One region of the Bacillus hominis genome, then DNA from elsewhere that is predicted to be linked to it. Evidence: riboswitches for the same ligand, from Rfam matches in the RefSeq annotation. Region 1 holds a riboswitch; each other region holds the start of a gene.

What was found. A riboswitch is a leader RNA that binds a small molecule or an ion and turns the genes downstream of it on or off. The one in region 1 is predicted to bind thiamine pyrophosphate.
Region 2: linked by a shared signal. The riboswitch ahead of QUF93_RS04580 (MTH1187 family thiamine-binding protein) and the one ahead of thiT (energy-coupled thiamine transporter ThiT) in region 1 are both predicted to bind thiamine pyrophosphate.
Region 3: linked by a shared signal. The riboswitch ahead of tenA (thiaminase II) and the one ahead of thiT (energy-coupled thiamine transporter ThiT) in region 1 are both predicted to bind thiamine pyrophosphate.

The regions. Positions count from the first base shown of each region.
Region 1 covers NZ_JAUCFS010000005.1:4,393,842-4,400,901, forward strand. The annotation lists gene QUF93_RS25425 (DUF4178 domain-containing protein) at 1-136, opposite strand, end outside; gene QUF93_RS25430 (DUF350 domain-containing protein) at 158-562, opposite strand; gene QUF93_RS25435 (PspA/IM30 family protein) at 642-1,307, opposite strand; gene QUF93_RS25440 (lipoprotein BA_5634 family protein) at 1,711-2,289, shown strand; gene QUF93_RS25445 (FeoB-associated Cys-rich membrane protein) at 2,398-2,574, opposite strand; gene feoB (ferrous iron transport protein B) at 2,591-4,579, opposite strand; gene QUF93_RS25455 (FeoA family protein) at 4,576-4,803, opposite strand; TPP riboswitch at 4,998-5,099, shown strand; gene thiT (energy-coupled thiamine transporter ThiT) at 5,185-5,787, shown strand; gene QUF93_RS25465 (sensor histidine kinase) at 5,995-7,060, opposite strand, start outside.
Region 2 covers NZ_JAUCFS010000005.1:417,989-425,048, forward strand. The annotation lists gene QUF93_RS04570 (methyl-accepting chemotaxis protein) at 1-912, shown strand, start outside; partial or broken gene QUF93_RS04575 (phosphopantetheine-binding protein) at 921-1,139, shown strand; TPP riboswitch at 1,248-1,349, shown strand; gene QUF93_RS04580 (MTH1187 family thiamine-binding protein) at 1,450-1,770, shown strand; gene QUF93_RS04585 (ABC transporter permease) at 1,742-2,515, shown strand; gene QUF93_RS04590 (ABC transporter substrate-binding protein) at 2,512-3,510, shown strand; gene QUF93_RS04595 (ABC transporter ATP-binding protein) at 3,507-4,256, shown strand; gene QUF93_RS04600 (ABC-F family ATP-binding cassette domain-containing protein) at 4,701-6,245, shown strand; gene QUF93_RS04605 (DnaJ family domain-containing protein) at 6,789-7,060, shown strand, end outside.
Region 3 covers NZ_JAUCFS010000005.1:2,483,153-2,490,212, reverse strand. The annotation lists gene QUF93_RS15315 (DUF3914 domain-containing protein) at 1-74, opposite strand, end outside; gene QUF93_RS15310 (esterase/lipase family protein) at 358-1,599, shown strand; gene QUF93_RS15305 (homoserine dehydrogenase) at 1,686-2,711, shown strand; gene pdxR (MocR-like pyridoxine biosynthesis transcription factor PdxR) at 2,808-4,256, shown strand; gene QUF93_RS15295 (D-alanine--D-alanine ligase) at 4,261-5,175, shown strand; TPP riboswitch at 5,249-5,354, shown strand; gene tenA (thiaminase II) at 5,480-6,169, shown strand; gene QUF93_RS15285 (exosporium leader peptide-containing protein) at 6,494-6,562, opposite strand; gene QUF93_RS15280 (hypothetical protein) at 6,720-6,947, opposite strand.

The sequences.
Region 1 (7,060 bases):
TCGTTTTCCCAGTTAATTCGTACATTACTAACGAAACTTCAATCATATCGCCAGGAGCCAACGTTAAAAGACTCTTTTCTGGCTTTGGCGGCTCTGGGCTTTTCATTATATTTTTAATACGTTTAAATAAGCTCACAATCTACCCCTCCTTCTCTCTTTATAAACAAGCACCTAAAATAAATGCACCAACGATATGTAATGAACCAGCTAACATCGCATGTGCTACGCTGCCTTCTTTCGTTCCTTCTTCTAAATCAAGACCTGCCATTTTTCTTAAAACAAATTCAATAAACATTTCTACAACTAATAAAATAACGAAAGAAACTGCTGAAGCAAGAAGTGCTTGCCATAAATCATTCGCTTTCGTAATTGATTGTGACAAGATGTATCCTTGAGCGAATAGCTTCATAACGAAACGTGTTGTCACAGCTGTGTTCCCATTTTTTATTTCTTTTAAATCATTGTATTTTGTAAAAATCGAATCAACCCACATAATTGCAAATAAAAGTACCGCACTCGCTCCAGTCCATACAAGCATGGCTAAAACATTCGTCCACGTCATTGCAAAACCTCCTCTAAAAGGTAATAGAAAACCGACATGAATTCTCTTCAGACATGTCGGCTTCTTTGTCTATTCTATATTATTTCTCGTACTGCTTCATAATACGAGCTAATTCATCGTCAACAGCAGAATTTTTGTTTAAGCTTGCGAATTCATCATCTAACGACTTTTCTTTCTTGTAAATTTCACCGCTTGCTTCTGCTTCAGCCTCTAATTGAAGTGCTTTCTCTTCCATACGGCTTAAACCAGCTTTTGCTGAATTTGAATCGAATCCAGACATCGCCTGATTAATATTCTTTTGTGCTTTCGCTGCGTTTACACGCGCTACAAGTGTTTCACGTTTATTTTTCAGCTCTGTTAATTGTTTGCGCATTTCTTCTAACTTCGCACGAAGGTTATCCGCAGCTGCTTTATTTTGCTCATAGCTTGCTTTATACTCATTCATCTTTTGCTCTGCATTTTGTTTTTCTTCTAACGCACGGCGCGCAAGATCTAAGTTACTAGCTTGAACAGCCATATGAGCTTGTTCTTCACGTTTTTTCACAAGTGCTTCTTGCTCTTCAAATAATAATTTAAATTTCTTCTCAAGTGCGATTTGAGCTGCTACACTTTTCTCAGCTTCTTGTACATCCGCTTGCATATCGCGTAAATATTGATCCGTCATCTTAACTGGATCTTCAGCTTTTTCAATTAATGAATACACATTCGACATTGTTAAATCTCTTAATCGTTTAAATACAGACATCCAAATTCCTCCTATGATATACCTCATATTTCAAATTCACTACTTGGAAAATTCAAAATCTCCCTTTACAGTAAGAATATTCATTTTTATAACCTATGTGTTCATTATAACAAAACTAAGATGTCCTTACATGTTATTTCCAAAATACACCCAATATAATATGACATTCCAGATAGAATATTGTATTCCTACTATATCCTTATTATTTCTGCCTCCAAAATTAACATATTTTTGTGCAATTTCACTAAATTACATAATTGTAATGTTACTGTAAGCTAACTCGATAGTTACGTTTCAACATTTCTTATACACTAATACCAGAAGCAGCAAACAAGCTTCTCCACATGTAAGCACTAATACAAAAATTGTATTTACTATAAAACAGACAAAAGGAGAAATCATCATGAAAAAATTAGTAGGAATCGGATTAGCAGCAGCAATTTCATTCGGAGCATTATCAGGTTGTTCTTTATTAGGAGAAAAAGCGAACGGCTTTGTATTATACGGAACAGAAGAGCAAGTCACGCAAATTGCAGATAAAAACAAAAAAGAAGTAAAAGAAAAAGATATGTATAAAATGAAGCTTACAACACTTGAAGATAAAAAAGTTCTTGTAATGGATAAGAAAACTGGTGAGGAACTCGTAAAAAAAGAGTTACTTAGCAAAGTGGATGAAAAAGACAACACGAAACCACTTGATAAATTACCAGCTGTAACAACAGACCAAGGTGTATTATTTGCAAAAGATAAAGTAGAAAATGCTACACTTGATGGAGCAAAATTAAAATATGAAGGCAACACAATTATCGGAAGTGGCCGCGCATATGCAGATATGTTCGCAATTGTTGACGACACAACTTACGGAAATGTAAAAGGTGAGGAAAAATTTGTTGGTGTACTAAAATTCGATAAAGACCCAAGTAAAGAGTTCCCTGGAAAAAATGGTGTAGAAGGAGCACAACTTGTAAAAATTAAAAAGTAAAACAAAAAAGCTTTGCGAAATTCGCAAAGCTTTTTTTCTATTTATCCCGCAGTAACGCCCGATTGGTGTGGATAATAATCAGTGGGGGATGAACAAAATCCCCGCTGATTAAAGTTTCACTTTATGAGCAACTTGCTCCATATCCGGACTACAAGTTTGAGACTGACATGATTTATTTATAGAGCATGCTGCGCATTTTCCTTTTTTACTTCTCTTTACAAAATTAACTAACGTATATGCTGCATAACCAAAAATGATAGCTCCAATTATAATATTGACCATCATCTTAATACATCTCCTTCTAGAATCCGAGTAAGGATCCAACTTGGTATATAATGAGCGTTAATACATAAGCAACAACTAATGGATAAGCGACAGAGAAAATTGTCCATTTCATCGATCCTGTTTCACGTTTAATAACAGCTACTGTCGCTAAACACGGAACATATAATAAAATAAAGAACATAAATGCATATGCTGATAAGGCAGTATAATGTGCTCCCATTACATTTCCTAACACATCTTCTTTAACCGCATAAATAATTGCCATTGTAGAAACGACAACCTCTTTTGCTAAAAATCCAGTTAAAAGTGATGCCGCAGCTTGCCACGTTCCAAAACCGAGCGGTGCAAAAAGTGGTGCGATAAATCCACCAATCATCGCTAAGAAACTGTCTCCCATATCAACACCAAATCCTGATGGACCTGCATAGTTTAATAACCAAATGACAACAGAACCACCGAAGATGAATGTACCTGCTTTACGAACAAATCCTTTACCTTTCTCCCACGTGCTCAGCCATAACGTTTTCGCTTGTGGCACACGGTAAGGTGGTAATTCAATTACGAAAATAGATTTTTCCGCTTTTAAAATAGTAAGCGACATAATTTTTGTAACGAGTAATGCAAGAACAATACCTGCAACGTATAAAGAGAAAACAACAGTTGCCTGACTATGAGGGAAGAACACTCCCGCAAATAATGCATATACAGGTAAACGTGCTGAACAAGACATAAATGGTGTTACAAGAATTGTAAGTAACCTTTCTTTTTCTTGTTCAATCGTTCTCGCTGCCATAATACCTGGAACGTTACATCCAAAGCCGATAATCATCGGAATGAACGCTTTTCCGTTTAAACCGAAAAACTCCATAATTCTATCCATAACAACTGCAATTCGTGCCATATATCCTGAGTCTTCTAATAATGAAATGAAAAAGAATAGTGCAAAGATTTGTGGAACGAATACTAATACCGCACCAACTCCAGCAATAATACCTTCTGTAACGAGTGCTTGAATAAAGTCAGAAGCGCCAACACTTGTGAGCCCAGCTGTAACCCAATCAGTAAGTTGTCCGCCAAAAAATCCATCCAGCATATCCGATAAAGGTGTACCAATCCACGTAAACGTAACCTGAAAAATAAAAAACATAACTGCTAAAAAGATTGGAAGTCCTAAAATTTTATGTGTAATTAACTGATCGATTTTTTCCGAAAAAGGAATTTTCCCTTCTTTCTCATGCTGCATAACATTTGTTTTTAACTTTTCAATATACGCTTCACGAGTTTTGTAAATGTACTCTTCCAACGTACAATCAAGTTTTCCATCTAAACGAGATCGAATGGCTATAAGTTCCTTATAAATTGGTAATGCTTTCATTTCTTTTTCTACTACTTCGTTATTGCTTAAAAATTGTAGGGCTAACCATCTCGGATGCTCATAATTCGCTGTCTCTAAAAGAGCAATTGCCTCTCCAATCCCTTCATCCATTTGTACACCATATGAAATAATGAATGGCTTTTTCTCTTTTTGTTTCTCTTCATGAAGAGTAGTAAGTAGTTCTTCACAGCCTTTTCCGGTTCTTGCGATGACAGGAACGACTGTTACACCTAATATTTCTGATAACCGTTTTACATTAATCACAATTCCTCTTTGCTTCGCCACATCAACCATATTTAAACCAATTGAAACCGGCTTACCAAATTCAAGTAATTGCAACGTTAAATGCATATTTCGCTCAAATTGCGAAGAATCCACAATATTTAACATATGATGAAATTCGTCTGTTAGTAGAAAATTCGTAACGACACCTTCATCACGTGAAACTGGATTCAAATCATAAACGCCTGGTAAATCAATTAATGTTCCTTGCTTATCTTTTAATTTACCAACCTTCTTTTCTACTGTTACCCCACTCCAGTTTCCTACATACTCATAAGAACCAGTAAGTGCATTAAATAATGATGTTTTCCCTGTATTCGGATTCCCTAGCAAAGCTACCTTATTCACGCTAATTCCACCTTTATCATTTTCGCGTCACAATGACGAATACTAATTAACTGTCCACGACACTCCAATGTACAAGGACCTTTGAACATCGCTTTCTGTTTCAGCCGAAGCTCGCTTCCTTCCGCCAGGCCGAAAGCAGCCAGTCTTCTCTTTAGTAACTGATCTAACGACTGAATATTTTTCACTAACACTTTCTCACCAATTTTAATATCTACTAAGCTCATAACCTTCCCCCTCAGAAGAGAATGATAATTATTTTCAGAAAAATTATATCATACTCTATTTCTCTAGCACTATCCCCTTTTGCTTCATATTTATTAACATTTCACTACAATTATATTTCAATCATTGTCATACTAGATTCATTTGCCATTCTCACCCATTTCGATTAAAATGAACAATAGCAAATAAAGAATCTCGTTATCACAGGGGGAGCCTTATCGCTGAGAGGGAACATTTCGTTCCGACCCTTAGAACCTGTTAGTTAATACTAGCGCAGGGATTGTGCAAACGTCCGAAATACATACCTCTTTTTTATTTACGTATTTCGTATCCTCCTATGATAATGTTCTTTTTTGTACAACTTGGATTTAGGGGGAGACAACATGCGTAACACCAATTTACAAGCGATGATCGAATCTGCAATCCTTGCAGCCTTCGCCATGATTATCGACATTTTACCATTATCACTTAAACTTCCAACAGGTGGTTCCATTTCATTTGCAATGATTCCTATTTTTATTATCGCATACCGCTGGGGCTTCAAAATGGCTTTCTTAGGAGGATTAATTTGGGGACTATTACAAATTGTTGTAGGTGATGCTTACATTTTAACACCTATTCAAGCATTCATTGAATACTTCATTGCCTTTGCCTTTATCGGCTTTGCTGGACTCTTTTATAAGCAAATTCAGCAGACCTTAATTAACGGTGAAAGAAAGAAAACAATTTCCTATATTATCCTTGCTACATTTATCGGTAGTTTAGCTCGCTATTTCTGTCACTTTATCGCCGGTATTATTTTTTGGGGACAATACGCACCGAAAGGACAATCAGCTGTGCTATATTCATTAATCGTAAACGGTAGCACAATGATTGGTTCCTTTATTCTATGTACAGTTTTACTTATATTTTTATTTACAACTTCACCACGCTTATTCAAAAGCATTGGTGCTTATCAAATGAATTCACAAAAAAAGGGCGCTTAATTAGCGCTCTTTTTTCATATCGTAATATCAATAATAAATACAATAAATGCACAAAAGAAAATAAATACCATCACACCTAGTAAATTGCTATTCACGGCTAATCTACTCCTTACATAACCTCATTTTCTATTCAAAGTATACTGTTTAAAAATAAAGATTAAGTAAAGATAATATGAAATTAAATTAAAAAAGCGTAGATTGTATTATCTACGCTTTTTTCGGTAAATAGAAGTAAAATAACACACCATCTTCTGTATTCTTTACCCCATATTCAGCATTGTGTAGTTCTAAAATATTCTTTGAAATAGCAAGCCCAAGCCCCGTTCCACCTTGCGAACGCTGGCGAGCTGCATCCACGCGATAAAAACGATCCCAAATTTTATCTAACTGTCCTTCTTCAATGTGAGCACCTTTATTTTCAATACACACTTTTATACGATCCTTCTCGTCTATTGTAGAAATAATGATATCCTCTTTATTTGGTGTATAACGTATTGCATTCGTAATAAAGTTCACAATGACTTGTTCAATCCGATTTTGATTTGCACTCACTTCAACTGAGCATATATTTTTATGAACATGAAGTTCTTTTTTCTCTATCTCCACAGAAAGCTGTTCGCATATGTCTTCAATTACTGTATCGATATAAAATAAATCCTTTTTCATTTTATATGTGCCTGACTCAAATTTAGCTAACTCAAGCATATCCAAAATTAAAGTATCCATTTTATCTACTTCTCGTTCCATCGCTTGAAAATAGTAGTCTTTTTTATGCTCAGCTACCCCATCTTTTAAAATAGAAATACAACTTTTCATAATACTTAACGGTGTTTTTAATTCATGTGAGACACCAGAAATGAATTCTTTCCGCGTCTTTTCTAACTTTCTTTCCTTTTCAATATCTTGCTCTAACTGTCCAATATGAGAATGAAGTTTATTAGATAGTACATTAATATTTTTCGATAAATCCCCAATTTCATCTTTTGAAGTAATCGGTATTTTTTCGGTGAAATCTAAATGAGCTATTTTCTTCGTTGTATCATTTATTACTAGTAATGGTTTTGCAATTTGTTTTGAATAATAAAATGAAGCTAGAAAAATAAGAACAACCACAAATGCAATGATATATATGTAATAATCTTGTACCATCTGCACAGCCTCATCTACAGGTTGTAAAGAAGCCATCGCATATATATATGTGACCGATCCGTCTTTTTCTTTTATTGGCTTGATTAATAATTTATATTTTATATCATTCTTTTCATAATCCATT
Region 2 (7,060 bases), 4.0 Mb from region 1:
AAGCAGACAGCAGAACAGGTTTCCTCATCTTCACAAGAATTGTCAGCGAGTACAGCGGAGAATAGTATGACAGTTCAAGAGATTGCGGGTTCTATGGTGGGATTAAGAGCTGGTGTTCAGTCGCAAGAAACTTCTGTACAACAATGTTTATGGATTGTACATGAAATGGAAAATAAGATGGAAGAAATAACAGGGGCTGCGAAACAAGTTTCCACTACCTCAGAATGTATGGAGCAACATTCGGTGGAGGGTAATGGAGTTATTGAACAAATTATTAATCAAATGAGTTTAATTCAAAAAGCAGTACAAGATCTATCTTCTATCATTTATTCGTTGGAAACAAGATCAAAAGAAATAAGTGACATTGTAACTGTAATTACAGGTATTTCAAATCAAACGAACTTACTAGCTTTAAATGCTTCTATTGAGGCTTCACGTGCTGGAGCAGCTGGAAGAGGATTTGCTGTTGTCGCAGATGAAGTGCGTGAATTAGCGGAGAAAACGGAAGCATCGGCAAAAGATATAGCTAAATTAATAGGAGAGACACAGGCTGAAGCAGAAGAGGCTGTAGTTTCAATGCAGAAAGGTTCAAAAGAAGTGGAATCTGGAATTACCCTTGTTCAAAGTAGCGGTGCTTTCTTTGAGAAAATTTCAAAATCAGCACAATCTGTTACAAAGCAAGTTAGAGTCGTTTCTAGCAATTCAAATGATATTTGGCAAAATAGCCAAAAGATAGTTCAAGTTGTAAATGAACTATCTCATATTGCAAATACGTATGCAAATAGTAGCAATAATGTTGAAGCGAGTATGAAGGAGCAAGAAATGTCTGTACAAGATATAGCAGAATTAGCTACTTCTTTAAGTTGGCTTTCACAGGAGCTACAAGAGTTAATAGGAGAATTTAAAAGTTAATAACATAATATAAGACACCTTCTAATGAAGCTGAAGAAAGAATAGCAAAAGCTTGGATTGATGTATTAGGAATCTCAAAGATTGGTGTACATGATGATTTCTTTACAATTGGTGGACATTCATTAAAAGTATTGGGAGTTTTAGCATTATTAAAAGAAGGTTTTTCACATTTAATAATTCAAGATTGCTTTAACGAGAGAACGATATACGGATTAGTTCGAATTGAGTAGGAAATAAAAGTATAGAAGGAAGAAGTTGGATGTTTTCCGGAAATAATGAAATGATATGTACGCTTTTGTTTGTTCAATAAAATAAATCATGCTACAATGAAAACGAATTAAGAACCGGGGAGCCAATTGGCTGAGAGGATGTAAGTATACATCGACCCTCAACCTGATCTGGATAATGCCAGCGTAGGGAGTTACTTTAAAGTGATGTAGCATAAGTTATTATAGAATAACTTGTATACAAGGCTTTCCTACATGGTAGGAAAGCCTTTTCTTTTTTTGAAAACTTATTTTTAAGGGGGATTTTATTATGTCACAACAAGTTACGATGTCATTTTCAGTAGTACCACAAGCGAAGAACAAAGATGTGTATTCCGTTGTTGATAAAGCAATTGAAGTTGTACAACAGTCGGGAGTTCGTTATGAAGTAGGAGCAATGGAAACAACGTTGGAAGGAGAATTAGATGTACTTCTTGATGTCGTTAAACGTGCACAGCAAGCATGCGTCGATGCTGGAGCAGAAGAAGTGATTACGTCGATTAAAATCCATTATCGTCCAAGCACTGGTGTAACGATAGATGAAAAAGTTTGGAAGTACCGTGATGAATATGCAAAACCAGAAGCAATCTAAAATAATTACAACAATTTGGCTTATCCTTCTCATTGTGATATGGGAAGGATCTGTTTCATTATTTAAAATCGAACCGTGGATTTTACCAAAGCCTTCCGCGATTGTTCAAGAATTAATTGGAATGAAAGACCTATTACTACCGAATCTGGCACAAACGTTACAGGAAGTAATAATTGGCTTGTTTTTTGCGATTTTACTTGGAACGAGTATTGCAATTCTTATGGACGTTATCCCTTTATTTCGTATTTTAATAAACCCGTTGCTCGTTATTTCGCAAACAATTCCAATCGTTGTACTTGCACCGTTATTTATTATTTGGTTTGGATATGGGATGTTGCCGAAAGTAATGGTAGTCATACTCGTTTGTTTCTTCCCAATTGCGCTTAGCATTTTAGAAGGTTTTCAAACAGTAGATAAAAATATGCTGAAGTTGTTACAAACGATGAAGGCAACGAAGTGGCAAATTTATCAGAAAGTAAAATTTCCAGCAGTACTTCCATACTTTTTCTCAGGTTTAAAAATTGCAGTTACATATAGCGTAATGGGGGCAATTATCGGAGAATGGCTCGGTGCAAGTGAAGGGTTAGGGGTTATGCTTACGAGAGCAACAAAATCCTTTTTAACTGCCCGAGTATTTGGTGTTGCAGCGATTATCGTCATGGTGACATTATGCCTGTATTTTATCGTGGAGTTTATGGCAAGAATAACAGCACCATGGATATATAGAAAGGACGGCAGAAAATGAAAAAGGGTTTAAAAGTTATGTTAGCTGCTTTATTAGCAGTAGGTGTGGCTGGATGTAATCCGGCGAAGAAAGAAGAAAGTGCAAGTAAAGATGAAAAAGTAAAAGTAGTATTAGATTGGTTTCCAAATACGAATCATACTGGCTTATATGTAGCGCAAACGAAAGATTATTATAAAAAGCAAGGATTAGATGTAGAAATTATCCAACCAGGTGACAATGTAACAGCGGAGCAAATGATAGCTTCAGGAAAAGCGGATTTCGCAATAAGCGCACAAGAAAATGTAACGTTAGCTCGTGTGGAAGGTATTCCTGTTGTGTCTGTAGGAGCGATTATTCAGCATAACACTTCAGCTTTTGCATCGCTTAAAAAAGATAATATGACGTCACCCAAAGATTTTGAAGGTAAACGTTACGGAGGCTGGGGAGGACCAGCAGAAGAAGCGACGTTAAAGACGATTATGGATAAACATCAAGCGGATTTTAATAAAGTTGAAAAAATTATTCTTGGACAAACAGATTTCTTTAAATCAATCGGTCGTGATGCAGACTTTGAATGGATTTATTATGGATGGGATGGAATTGAAGCGAAGCGTCAAGGAAAAGAGTTAAATACAATTATGGTGAAAGACTTAGATCCGGCACTTGATTTCTATAGTCCAGTTATTATTACGAGTGAAAAACATACGAAGCAAGATAAAGACTTTGTGAAAAAGTTTATGACTGCAACGACAGAAGGTTATAATTTTGCAATTAAAGAACCGAAAGAAGCTGCTGATATTTTAATTAAAGCCGTTCCAGATATAAATAAAGATTTAGTACAAGAAAGTCAAAAGTGGTTAAGTACGAAGTATCAAGATGATGCAAAAGCATGGGGAGTACAGAAGGAAGAGGTTTGGACAAATTACACGAATTTCTTATATGACAACAAAGTTATTAAAAAGAAAATTGATGTAAAAGATGCCTTTACAAATGAATTCCTTCCAAGTGAAAAATGAGTGGATTACAAATAAAAGATATTGTAAAAGCTTTCGATGGAAAGAATGTATTAGCAAATATTAGTGCTGCTATACAAGAGGGAGAGTTTGTCTCTTTTGTAGGTCCGAGTGGTTGTGGAAAAAGTACATTATTAAATATGATTGCAAGTGTCGAACAACCAACGAGTGGAGAAGTGTTTTATAACGAGGAGTATGTAAAGAAACAAGATGTTGTTAGTTATATGCCGCAACAAGATTTATTACTACCGTGGCGATCGGCTTTGCAAAATATAGTTCTTCCATTGGAAATCGAAGGAAAGCCTAAAAAACAAAGGCTGACAGAAGGAATGGAAGCCTTAAAGCAGTTTGAGCTAGATGAATATGCAGACCATTATCCAGATGAGTTATCAGGTGGAATGCGTCAAAGAATTAGTTTCCTTCGCACATATTTATGTGAAAAGCCAATTATGCTACTTGATGAGCCTTTTGGAAAATTAGATGCATTTACAAAAATGGAAGTACATAGTTGGCTTTTGAATTCTTGGCACCAAGAAAAGCAAACAATTGTTATGGTCACACATGACTTAGATGAAGCAATTTTGCTTTCTGATCGCGTATTTATTTTATCTCAAAGACCAGCATCAATAGTTGGTGAGGTGCAAGTGAAACTACCTCGTCCTCGAACGATGGATATGTTAACATCGCTTGAGTTAAAGAAGGATAAGGAAGAAATTTTAAGAGTATTAGCTCCGTATATGAAAAAATAGAAAAAAGTCTTTTAACAGTTTTTGGTATAATTGCTGTTAAGAGGCTTTTTTATATAGGAGGAGAAAGATGAAATCTATAGGGGAAATAGTGGATTCATTACACCAGATAATCTTGAAGAAGGAACAAAAGAAAAAATAGAGAATAGAATATAACAGAGTTGTTTATACTCGTAATATAACAAATGTTAAAGGAGTGAAAGGATAAAATGACTTTATCAACTGTTCTTCAAATGGTTTTAGCTTGATACGGGAGAAGTCTGCCCATTTTTAAAGATTAAGCTAAATTGAAGACAGCAGGTAAAGAACCTTAATCCTTTTTTACGATAATATGTAATGGGTAAGGTGTATTCACCTTACCCATTTTTTATATACACAATTAAATAAGGCTTTATACTGTGAGTCTCTCTATTTAGCTTATGGATGATAAGTAAAGGAGAGAGAAAAATGAGTATATTAACAGTAGAAAATGTAAGTCATTCGTATGGTGAGAAAACCATCTTATATAATGCATGTTTTCGACTATTAAAGGGAGAACATGTTGGGTTAGTTGGAGAAAATGGCATTGGAAAGTCAACGCTGTTACGTCTGTTAACAGGAGAAATTATACATGATGATGGAAACATTGAATGGTTTCCGCATGTGAAGGTAGGATTTTTACAGCAACATATAGATTTACAAGAAGGCATAACAATTGAAGAATACTTGCAAAGTGCATTTTCTAATTTATATGCGATTGAATGTGAAATGTTAAAACTTGCAGAAGAAATGGCGGAAGCAGAAGAAGTAACAAAATTGTTAGTAAGGTATGGAGAATTACAAACGATATTGGAGAGTTCTAATTTTTATCAAATTCATACAGAAATTGAAGAAGTGGCAACAGGCTTAGGGTTGCTTGAAGTAGGGATGAAGAAGGATGTTTCAAAATTAAGCGGAGGGCAGCGGACAAAGTTGTTACTTGGAAAGCTTCTTTTAGAAAAAGCTGATGTTTTATTGTTAGATGAGCCAACAAACTATTTAGATACGGCACATATAGAATGGTTGCAATCATATTTACAAATGTATGAAAAAGCTTATATCATCATTTCGCATGATGAAGTATTTTTAAACAATATTACGAACGTTATTTATCATCTAGAAGAACGACAGGTTAAGCGTTATGTAGGTGGTTATAGAAGTTTTGTACAGAATTATGAACTGCAAAAGAAACAATTACAAGTAGCGTATGCGAAGCAACAAAAAGAAATTGCCCAGTTAGAAACATTTATTCAAAAAAATAAAATTCGAAAAGCGAAACAGGCAAAGAGCCGAGAAAAAGTATTGAAGAAAATGCAAAGGGTTGAAAAAGTTACTAATGTGCCACGGTCCCGTTTTGATTTTACTGTTTATAATGAGCCGGTAAGTCGTATATTGCAGGCTGAAAAACTAAGGATAGGCTATAGGGATCCTTTATTTCCAGAATTGGATTTGCAAGTGAAAAAAGGAGAAAAGATAGCCATCGTTGGTCATAATGGTATTGGAAAAACGACAATGTTAAAAACGTTATTAGGCCAAATAAAGCCATTAGGCGGTTCAATTTCTGTTGGGGAACGAGTAAATCCTGCTTATTTTGCACAGGAAGAGTTTGCTTCAGAAACAACACCATTAGAGAAAGTTTGGGCAGAACGACCTGATATGACAAAGAAAGAAGTACGTCAAGCATTGGCGAAGTGTGGATTGAAAGAAGAACATGTATTAAAGCCGCTTTGTTTATTAAGCGGAGGAGAACAAACAAAGGTACGACTTTGTGAACTTATCGTAACGAAAAGTAATGTTTTAATTTTAGATGAGCCGACTAATCATTTGGATATAGAAACTAAGAAGGCTTTGCAGGAAGCGTTACAACGATATAAAGGAACGGTCTTAATTGTTTCACATGAGCCTTCTTTCTATGAATCGTGGATAACGAAAATATGGAATATAGAAGAATGGCATGTTGAACAATATGAATAAAGAAAAGGCATTAGCTTTATGAGCTAATGCCTTTTCTTTGTGATTAACATGATTTTCGAGAACTCTTACATGAGAAGTGTATGAAGAAACACTCTTATGGTGCGCTTATAAGCGTGCTTTTTCTTTTGTTATGTTTATATTTGTAATAATACTAGATGCCTTTCCCTAATAGGCTACTATCTTTCTTTATATATATAGATAGTTTGAAATGGAATAAAAATAATTCCTATATATAAAGGATAATGTGATTAGTATAGGAAGACAATAGAAGTAAAAGGAAATTCATGTAAAATTCAGATGAACTTCACATAAACTTCATATTAGAAATTGAATATAATTATAATAGGTTATTATAATGTTTACTATAATTCCTCTGACTTCGTCCTTGATTGTAATGGGTTTATCAGAAGGAATATCTCCCTTTTTATGCAATAGTAGTTTTATATAGTTAAAAAAACTGTATGGAGTCAATCTTGAATGGCGTAGCAAGATAATGAAATTTCATGTAAAATAATAGTAAAAATATGTAAGGGAGGGAGTAATGTGGATGTGTTTTTGAATATTGCCGAAGAAAAAATTCGACAAGCAATACGGAACGGTGACCTCGATCATATTCCGGGAAAAGGCAAACCACTACAATTAGAAGATCTTTCAATGGTACCTCCAGAACTTAGAATGAGTTATAAAATCTTAAAAAATGCAGGTATGATTCCACCAGAAATGGAACTACAAAAAGATATACTAAAAATAGAGGATTTAATCGCTTGCTGTTATGATGAAGAAGAGAGAAAGAAATTACGAGAAGAGTTAACAAT
Region 3 (7,060 bases), 1.9 Mb from region 1:
GTACTATGCTCAAGACTAGGGGGAGTTATTTTAGTAGGTTGAGATAATGTGTGAATGTTTAATCCGATTTGCACGCTTTTTTCCTTCCTTTCAAGCAATGAAATTAGTTTTTTTATGATTTTTAAATCCATTTAACATGAGGAAACTATATTCAATTATAAATTCAAATAATTAGATTTACAAGTTGTATTGTAAAAAGTAAATACTTACTTGAATTAATATTTATCAACATTTGTGTATGTTTTCTATATATACAACGTATATATAATACTTTACATTATGTTTAAGTTGAAAACTAATTGTGTAAATCTTTTTCATAGAAAAATGTAAGCGTTTTATTAAAAGGGGGGAGAAAGTATGCGGAGATTATTTTTAAAATTATGTTTTTTTGGAGTAGTGACTGTTTGTGCAATTGTAGCGAAAACAACTTACGCTGAAGAGAGGCAACAAAATAATTATCCTATCATTTTGGTAAATGGATTCGCGGGATGGGGTAGAGAGGAAATGCTCGGAGTTAAATATTGGGGTGGTGTTAACGATATACAGGAAGATTTAAAAAGAAATGGTTACACAGTACATACTGCTGCTGTTGGACCTGTTTCTAGTAACTGGGATCGGGCATGTGAATTATATGCGCAAATTAACGGTGGAGTAGTAGACTACGGTGCCGCACATGCTGAGAAACATGGACATAATCGTTTTGGTAGAACTTATAGTGGTCTTGCACCGAATTGGAGTGAAACAAATAAAGTTCATTTAGTTGGACATAGCATGGGTGGGCAAACAACGAGAACATTAGTGCAGCTATTAAAAGAAGGAAGTTTTGAAGAAAAGAATTATGTGGGAAATCACTCAAATACAAATATATCACCACTATTTGAGGGGGGAAAATCATATGTTCATAGTGTTACGACATTAGCAACTCCTCACAATGGTACAACACTTGCGGACGGAAGTCTTCTGTTGCCATTTGTTAAAGATTTACTCATTACAGCTGCAAGTTTAGGGGGAAATAATAATTTATCATTATATGATTTTAAATTGGATCAATGGGGTATAAAAAAGAATGCTGGAGAGTCCTTTTTCCAATATGCTGATCGTATTTTAAATAGTTCAGTTTGGAAAAATAAGAAAGATATTAGTCAATGGGATTTAAGTACTGATGGTGCAAAAGAGTTAAATAATTGGGTAAAGACTCAGTCGGATGTATATTACTTATCTTATAGTGGACATGCATCGCAAGCAGCACCTATAACAGGTTTACATTTACCTCATATAACGATGAATAAAGTGCTAATGGGGAATGGATTCTTCTTAGGTTCTTATGCAAGGTATGAAGAGAATCGACCATTAATAGATACTTCTTGGTGGCAAAATGACGGTGTAGTAAATACAAATTCTATGATTGCGCCTTCGTCTAATATGGTTGCAAATGATAATGAGTCATTACAGATTGGAAAATGGAATCATATCGAAACGAAAGCAAATTGGGACCACCTCGATATGGTAGGACTAAGCGTTTCAGACACGTTAGGATTTTCTAATATTCAAGAGTTTTATAGAACAATTGCAGAAAAATTATCACGGTTACCGAAATAGATAATATAAAGCGCTCTCGATGGAATTCGAGGGCGCTTTATATTATATTGAAAGAGGGATTTGGTAGAAAAATATGGGGGGATATTATGAAAATTCGAGTTATATTATCAGGATATGGGACAGTGGGAAGAGAGTTTATCAAATTATTAAACGAAAAATATTTATATATAAATGAAACATATGGAATTGATTTAGTTGTTAGTGGCGTGATAGGAAGAAATATTGCAATACATAACGGGAAAGGTTTGCAGATTAATGATTTATTGAAGTATGGTAGTGGTTCTGCTGCAATTGAAAAATATATCGAACATTATCCAGAGGACCGTGGAACGATTAATATAAATGGTACTGTATTAGTTGAATCAACTGCTACAAATCTTAAAAATGGAAATCCAGGGAAACAGTATATGAAACAAGCTATTGAAAATCAAATGGATGTAGTAGCTATTTCAAAAGGCGCACTTGTTACAGCTTGGAGTGAACTTAATGAGGCAGCACGTATTTCAGGCTCACGTATTCGATATAGCGGTGCAACTGCCGCTGCGTTACCAACATTAGACATTGGACAACTAAGTTTAGCAGGTTGTCATATTGAAAAAATAGAAGGAATATTGAACGGGACAACAAATTATATTCTTACAAAGATGTATGAAGAAGATAAGACGTTTGAAGAGGCGTTGCAAGAAGCACAAAATAAAGGGATTGCGGAGACTAACCCGTTATTAGATATAAGCGGGATGGATAGCGCTTGTAAATTATTACTTTTGACGAATAGTTTAATGGGAACAGATTATTCACTCAAAGATATACAAATAAACGGAATAGAGCATGTTACAACGCAACAAATTCAAAATGCAAAGGAACAAAGTAAATCTATTAAATTAATTGCATCAGCATATAAAGATGATAATGGAAAAGTAAACCTTAGTGTACAACCTTGTAATTTAGAGAAAGAACATCCATTAGCAAATATAAATAGTATCGAAAAAGGAGTTACATTCTTTACGGATTCAATGGGACAAGTGACAACGCTTGGAGGGGCCTCAAACCCACGTGGGGCAGCCGCAGCCGCTTTGAAAGATGTAATCAATTTATATCGAAAGGATTTATAGGCTTGATAACCGTACCGCTATGCATAAAAAATACATATGTAGTGGACCTTTTGAGAAGGAAATAAATATGCAAAAATAATTGCAGGGGGTAAGGAATTGTTTAAGGATTTTAAAGTTGTAAAAGATCGTCCCGTTTATATTCAATTAAAGGATTATTTGAAAAAGATGATTATGAAAGGGCATTTGTTAGGGAACCAAAAAATCCCATCAACCCGCGAACTGAGTGAATTACTATCTGTGAGCAGAAATACAGTACTCGCTGCTTATGCGGATTTAGAACAAGAAGGATTAATTTATGCAGTTAAAGGAAAAGGAAATTTTGTTGCGAAGGTGGATATATCTAACACCTCGTCTGTTGAAATAGATTGGAAAAATAAACTCAATACAGTTACCGCATTAGCGGATGAATTAGATTTAATGAAACATGGTGTTCGCTGGGAAAAAGGAATGATTGTTTTTAATAGTATTGCCCCGGATGAAAAGCTATTTGATGTTGAAAATTTCAAAAGAGCTTTTCTTACTCGTATGTCCATTGAAGGGGATATCGTATTGAACTACGGATATGCAAAAGGTTATAGACCGTTAATGAATTATTTACTTCATTACATGGAAATGAAAGGTGTAGATATTTCGAACAAAGATATTCTAATTACAAATGGATTTACAGAAGGATTAGATATTGTATTATCTTCTTTATCGAAGAAATCAGGGCGTGTTATTTGTGAGAACCCAACTCACCATGCTGCATTGAAGCTTTTTCGTTTACATGGACTTGAAGTTCATGGGATTAATATGAATGATGATGGTATTGATACGAATGAAGTAGAAAAAAGTTTGCGTGAAATGGATTTTGATTTTGCGTATTTAATTCCTTCTTATCATAATCCAACTGGTATTGTTACGAGTTCGGAGAAAAGAACGGAATTGATGAGGTTATTTTCAAAATACAAGATTCCTATTATAGAAGATGGATTTAATGAAGAATTACGTTATTCAGGTTCACATTTAGCGCCATTATTAACTTTTTCTGGGGCTGGTAATAATGTGATTTATATTAGTAGCTTTTCGAAGGTACTTTTCCCTGGTTTACGTGTAGGTTGGATTATTGCAGATAAAGAACTGATACATTATTTAGAAAGTGTAAAAAGAGCAAGAACGATTCACACTTCTACGTTAGATCAAGCTGTTCTGTTTCAATATTTACATGAAGGATATTTTGAAAAATATTTAAAAAAAGCAAGATCTGTTTATAAGAAAAAATATGAGTTAGCTGTTGAGGCATGTAATCAGTACATTCCGTTTAAAAGAATGACTGGAGATGGTGGACTTCATTTATTTATAGAGTTAGAAGAAAAAATTAATGCCCGCACACTTTTACAAAAGTGTTATGAGAAAGGCGTAACGTTTTCTCCTGGAGATGTTTTTTATTCTGATGGAGGAGGAGTGAATACCTTCCGATTAGGCTTTTCACGTTTGAAAGAAAAGGAAATAGTTAGCGGGATTCAAATAATTGGTGACACATTAAAAAATGAAATTTGGAGATGAGAAGATGAGAATTGGCGTTATTATGGGAGGAGTATCCTCTGAAAAACAAGTATCAATTATGACTGGGAATGAAATGATTGCACATTTAGATAAGAGTAAGTATGAAATAGTTCCAATTACGTTAAATGAAAAAATGGATTTAATTGAAAAAGCGAAAGACATTGATTTTGCATTGCTAGCATTACACGGAAAATACGGAGAAGATGGGACAGTTCAAGGAACGCTTGAGAGTTTAGGTATTCCATATAGCGGCAGCAACATGTTATCTAGCGGTATATGTATGGACAAAAATCTTTCAAAAAAGATTTTGCGTTATGAAGGAGTAGAAACACCAGATTGGATTGAACTTACAAAAATGGAGGATCTAAAGCTTGAAGAGTTAGATAAGCTAGGATTTCCGTTAGTGGTAAAACCAAACTCTGGCGGCTCGAGTGTTGGAGTAAAGATCGTCAATGATAAAAATGAATTAATCTCTATGCTAGAAACTGTATTCGAATGGGATTCTGAAGTCGTAATTGAGAAGTATATAAAAGGTGACGAGATTACATGTTCAATTTTTGATGGGCAACAGTTACCTATCATTTCAATTCGACATGCTGCTGAGTTCTTTGACTACAATGCAAAATATGATGATACTAGTACAGTTGAAGAAGTTGTAGAACTTCCAGCTGAAGTACAGGAACGTGTAAATAAAGCGTCACTGGCTTGTTATAAAGTATTAAAATGTAGTGTTTATGCAAGGGTTGATATGATGGTGAAGGACGGAATTCCATATGTAATGGAGGTTAATACATTACCAGGGATGACACAATCAAGTTTACTGCCAAAAAGTGCAGATGCGGCTGGAATTAATTATAGTAAACTATTAGATATGATAATTGAAACTTCATTAAAAGTAAGGAAAGAAGAAGGTTTTTAAGATAATTGTACAATTAAAACTTTTGATAGTTCCACGAAGTATGCTATGATAATTACAATACGACAACTAAATATTTATCCACTAGGGGGGCCTTTTATAGGCTGAGATCAAATGGAATTTTGAGACTCTTAGTACCTGATCTGGTTAATGCCAGCGTAGGGAAGTGGGAAAGACAAGATATTTAATGCATAAATTAATATCGTCTAATTCACTTTCTTTACGCCTGTAAAGAAAGTTTTTTTATTTTACAGCTTTAATATATGGGATAAATACTTATGTTTTATAAACTATTGGAGGGATTTAAATGACTTTTTCACAATCATTACGTAAAGAAGTAGATTCAATTTGGGAAGCAAGTTTTAATCACCCTTTTGTAAAAAAACTTGGCGAAGGAACGTTAGATTTAGCTAGTTTTCGTTATTATGTGCTTCAAGATTCGTATTATTTAAGTCATTTTGCTAGAGTACAAACGTTAGGTGCTGCAAAGGCTCTTGAATTAGAAACGACGGCTCGTATGGCGCATCATGCACAAAATACTTATGAAGCTGAGTTATCATTACATGAGAATTTCGCAAAAAAATTAGGGATTACGAAAGAAGAAAAAGATAATTTTATTCCTGCGCCAACTGCATATGCATATACATCTCATATGTATCGTGCAGCTTATGAAGGGCATTTAGGAGATATTATTGCAGCTATTTTACCTTGTTATTGGTTATATTATGAAATCGGTGAACGTTTAAAAGTGTGTCAACCTGAAGAGCCAATTTATCAAGAATGGATTTCTGCTTATGGATCTGATTGGTTCCGCACGTTAGTTGAGGAACAGATTGCTCGATTAGATGCTATAGCTGAGACAGTAACAGAGGCAGATCGTAATCGTATGAAACAGCATTTTATTATTAGTAGTCAATATGAATATTCATTTTGGGATATGGCTTATACATTAGAAAAGTGGCCAGTGAATACTGATGTAAAAGATGTAATTGGATAAAGAGTAGAGGTATTGCTATACATAGGTATAGACAATACCTTTTTTTATAGTTTTTTGATGATCAAGACAAATGAAGAAAGGAAGTAAGAATTATATGGAAAAATTACGGTTATTAACATTGTTGTATTCATTTGCAAAATCAAATGATTCGATTTCAAAGGTAACAATTACGTCGGTAAGGGTAGGTATAACTTGATCAATATCGTTTTTTATAGCTCGAAATGCAGATTCTATTGTGTTTGGCTCAGTCTGTCCCGTGATTCCGGTAGGCCCAGTATCGCCAGTCGGTCCAGTGTTGCCAGTGGACCCGGTAACACCTGGGGGTTACATAGGTGGGAGTGTAGGTCCGATTGAACCTGGATTTAATGCAGCGGAGGATAAAAACTTGTCCAATATAATTCACCTCTGAAAAATTCGTGTTACTAATAGTAAAGGCAATGATAGAGCAAAGCGAAATGGACAAGCGATTGTATATGTGGAATTTAATAAAATAGTGATTTTAAAAAGACTACTACCTCAGTTTCTTATGTGAGTAGTAAAGTGACTTCCATTATTCGTGGTTTAAATGAAGTGGTATTGGTTTTAACTCGACCTCAAATAATTCACTTTCAAGTTCATTAAGTGCAAACATTGATACAGGGTATGGAGATGTATTAGACAAAACTTGTGATGAAATAGATTCTCCTGATGATGAGAAAAATGTAACAAACACTTTTGAAAGTGGAGGGACCATAATGATTACACGGTCAGTTTTTTGTAACGTATTAACCAACTCCAAAATTATATAGTTTTATAAGAATTTAAAACTATATTCGATAAATATGCGGATATTTTTATTAATGCTTTTCCATTAGTGAATGGAGAAAATTAATATTCATTGTAAACAATCTA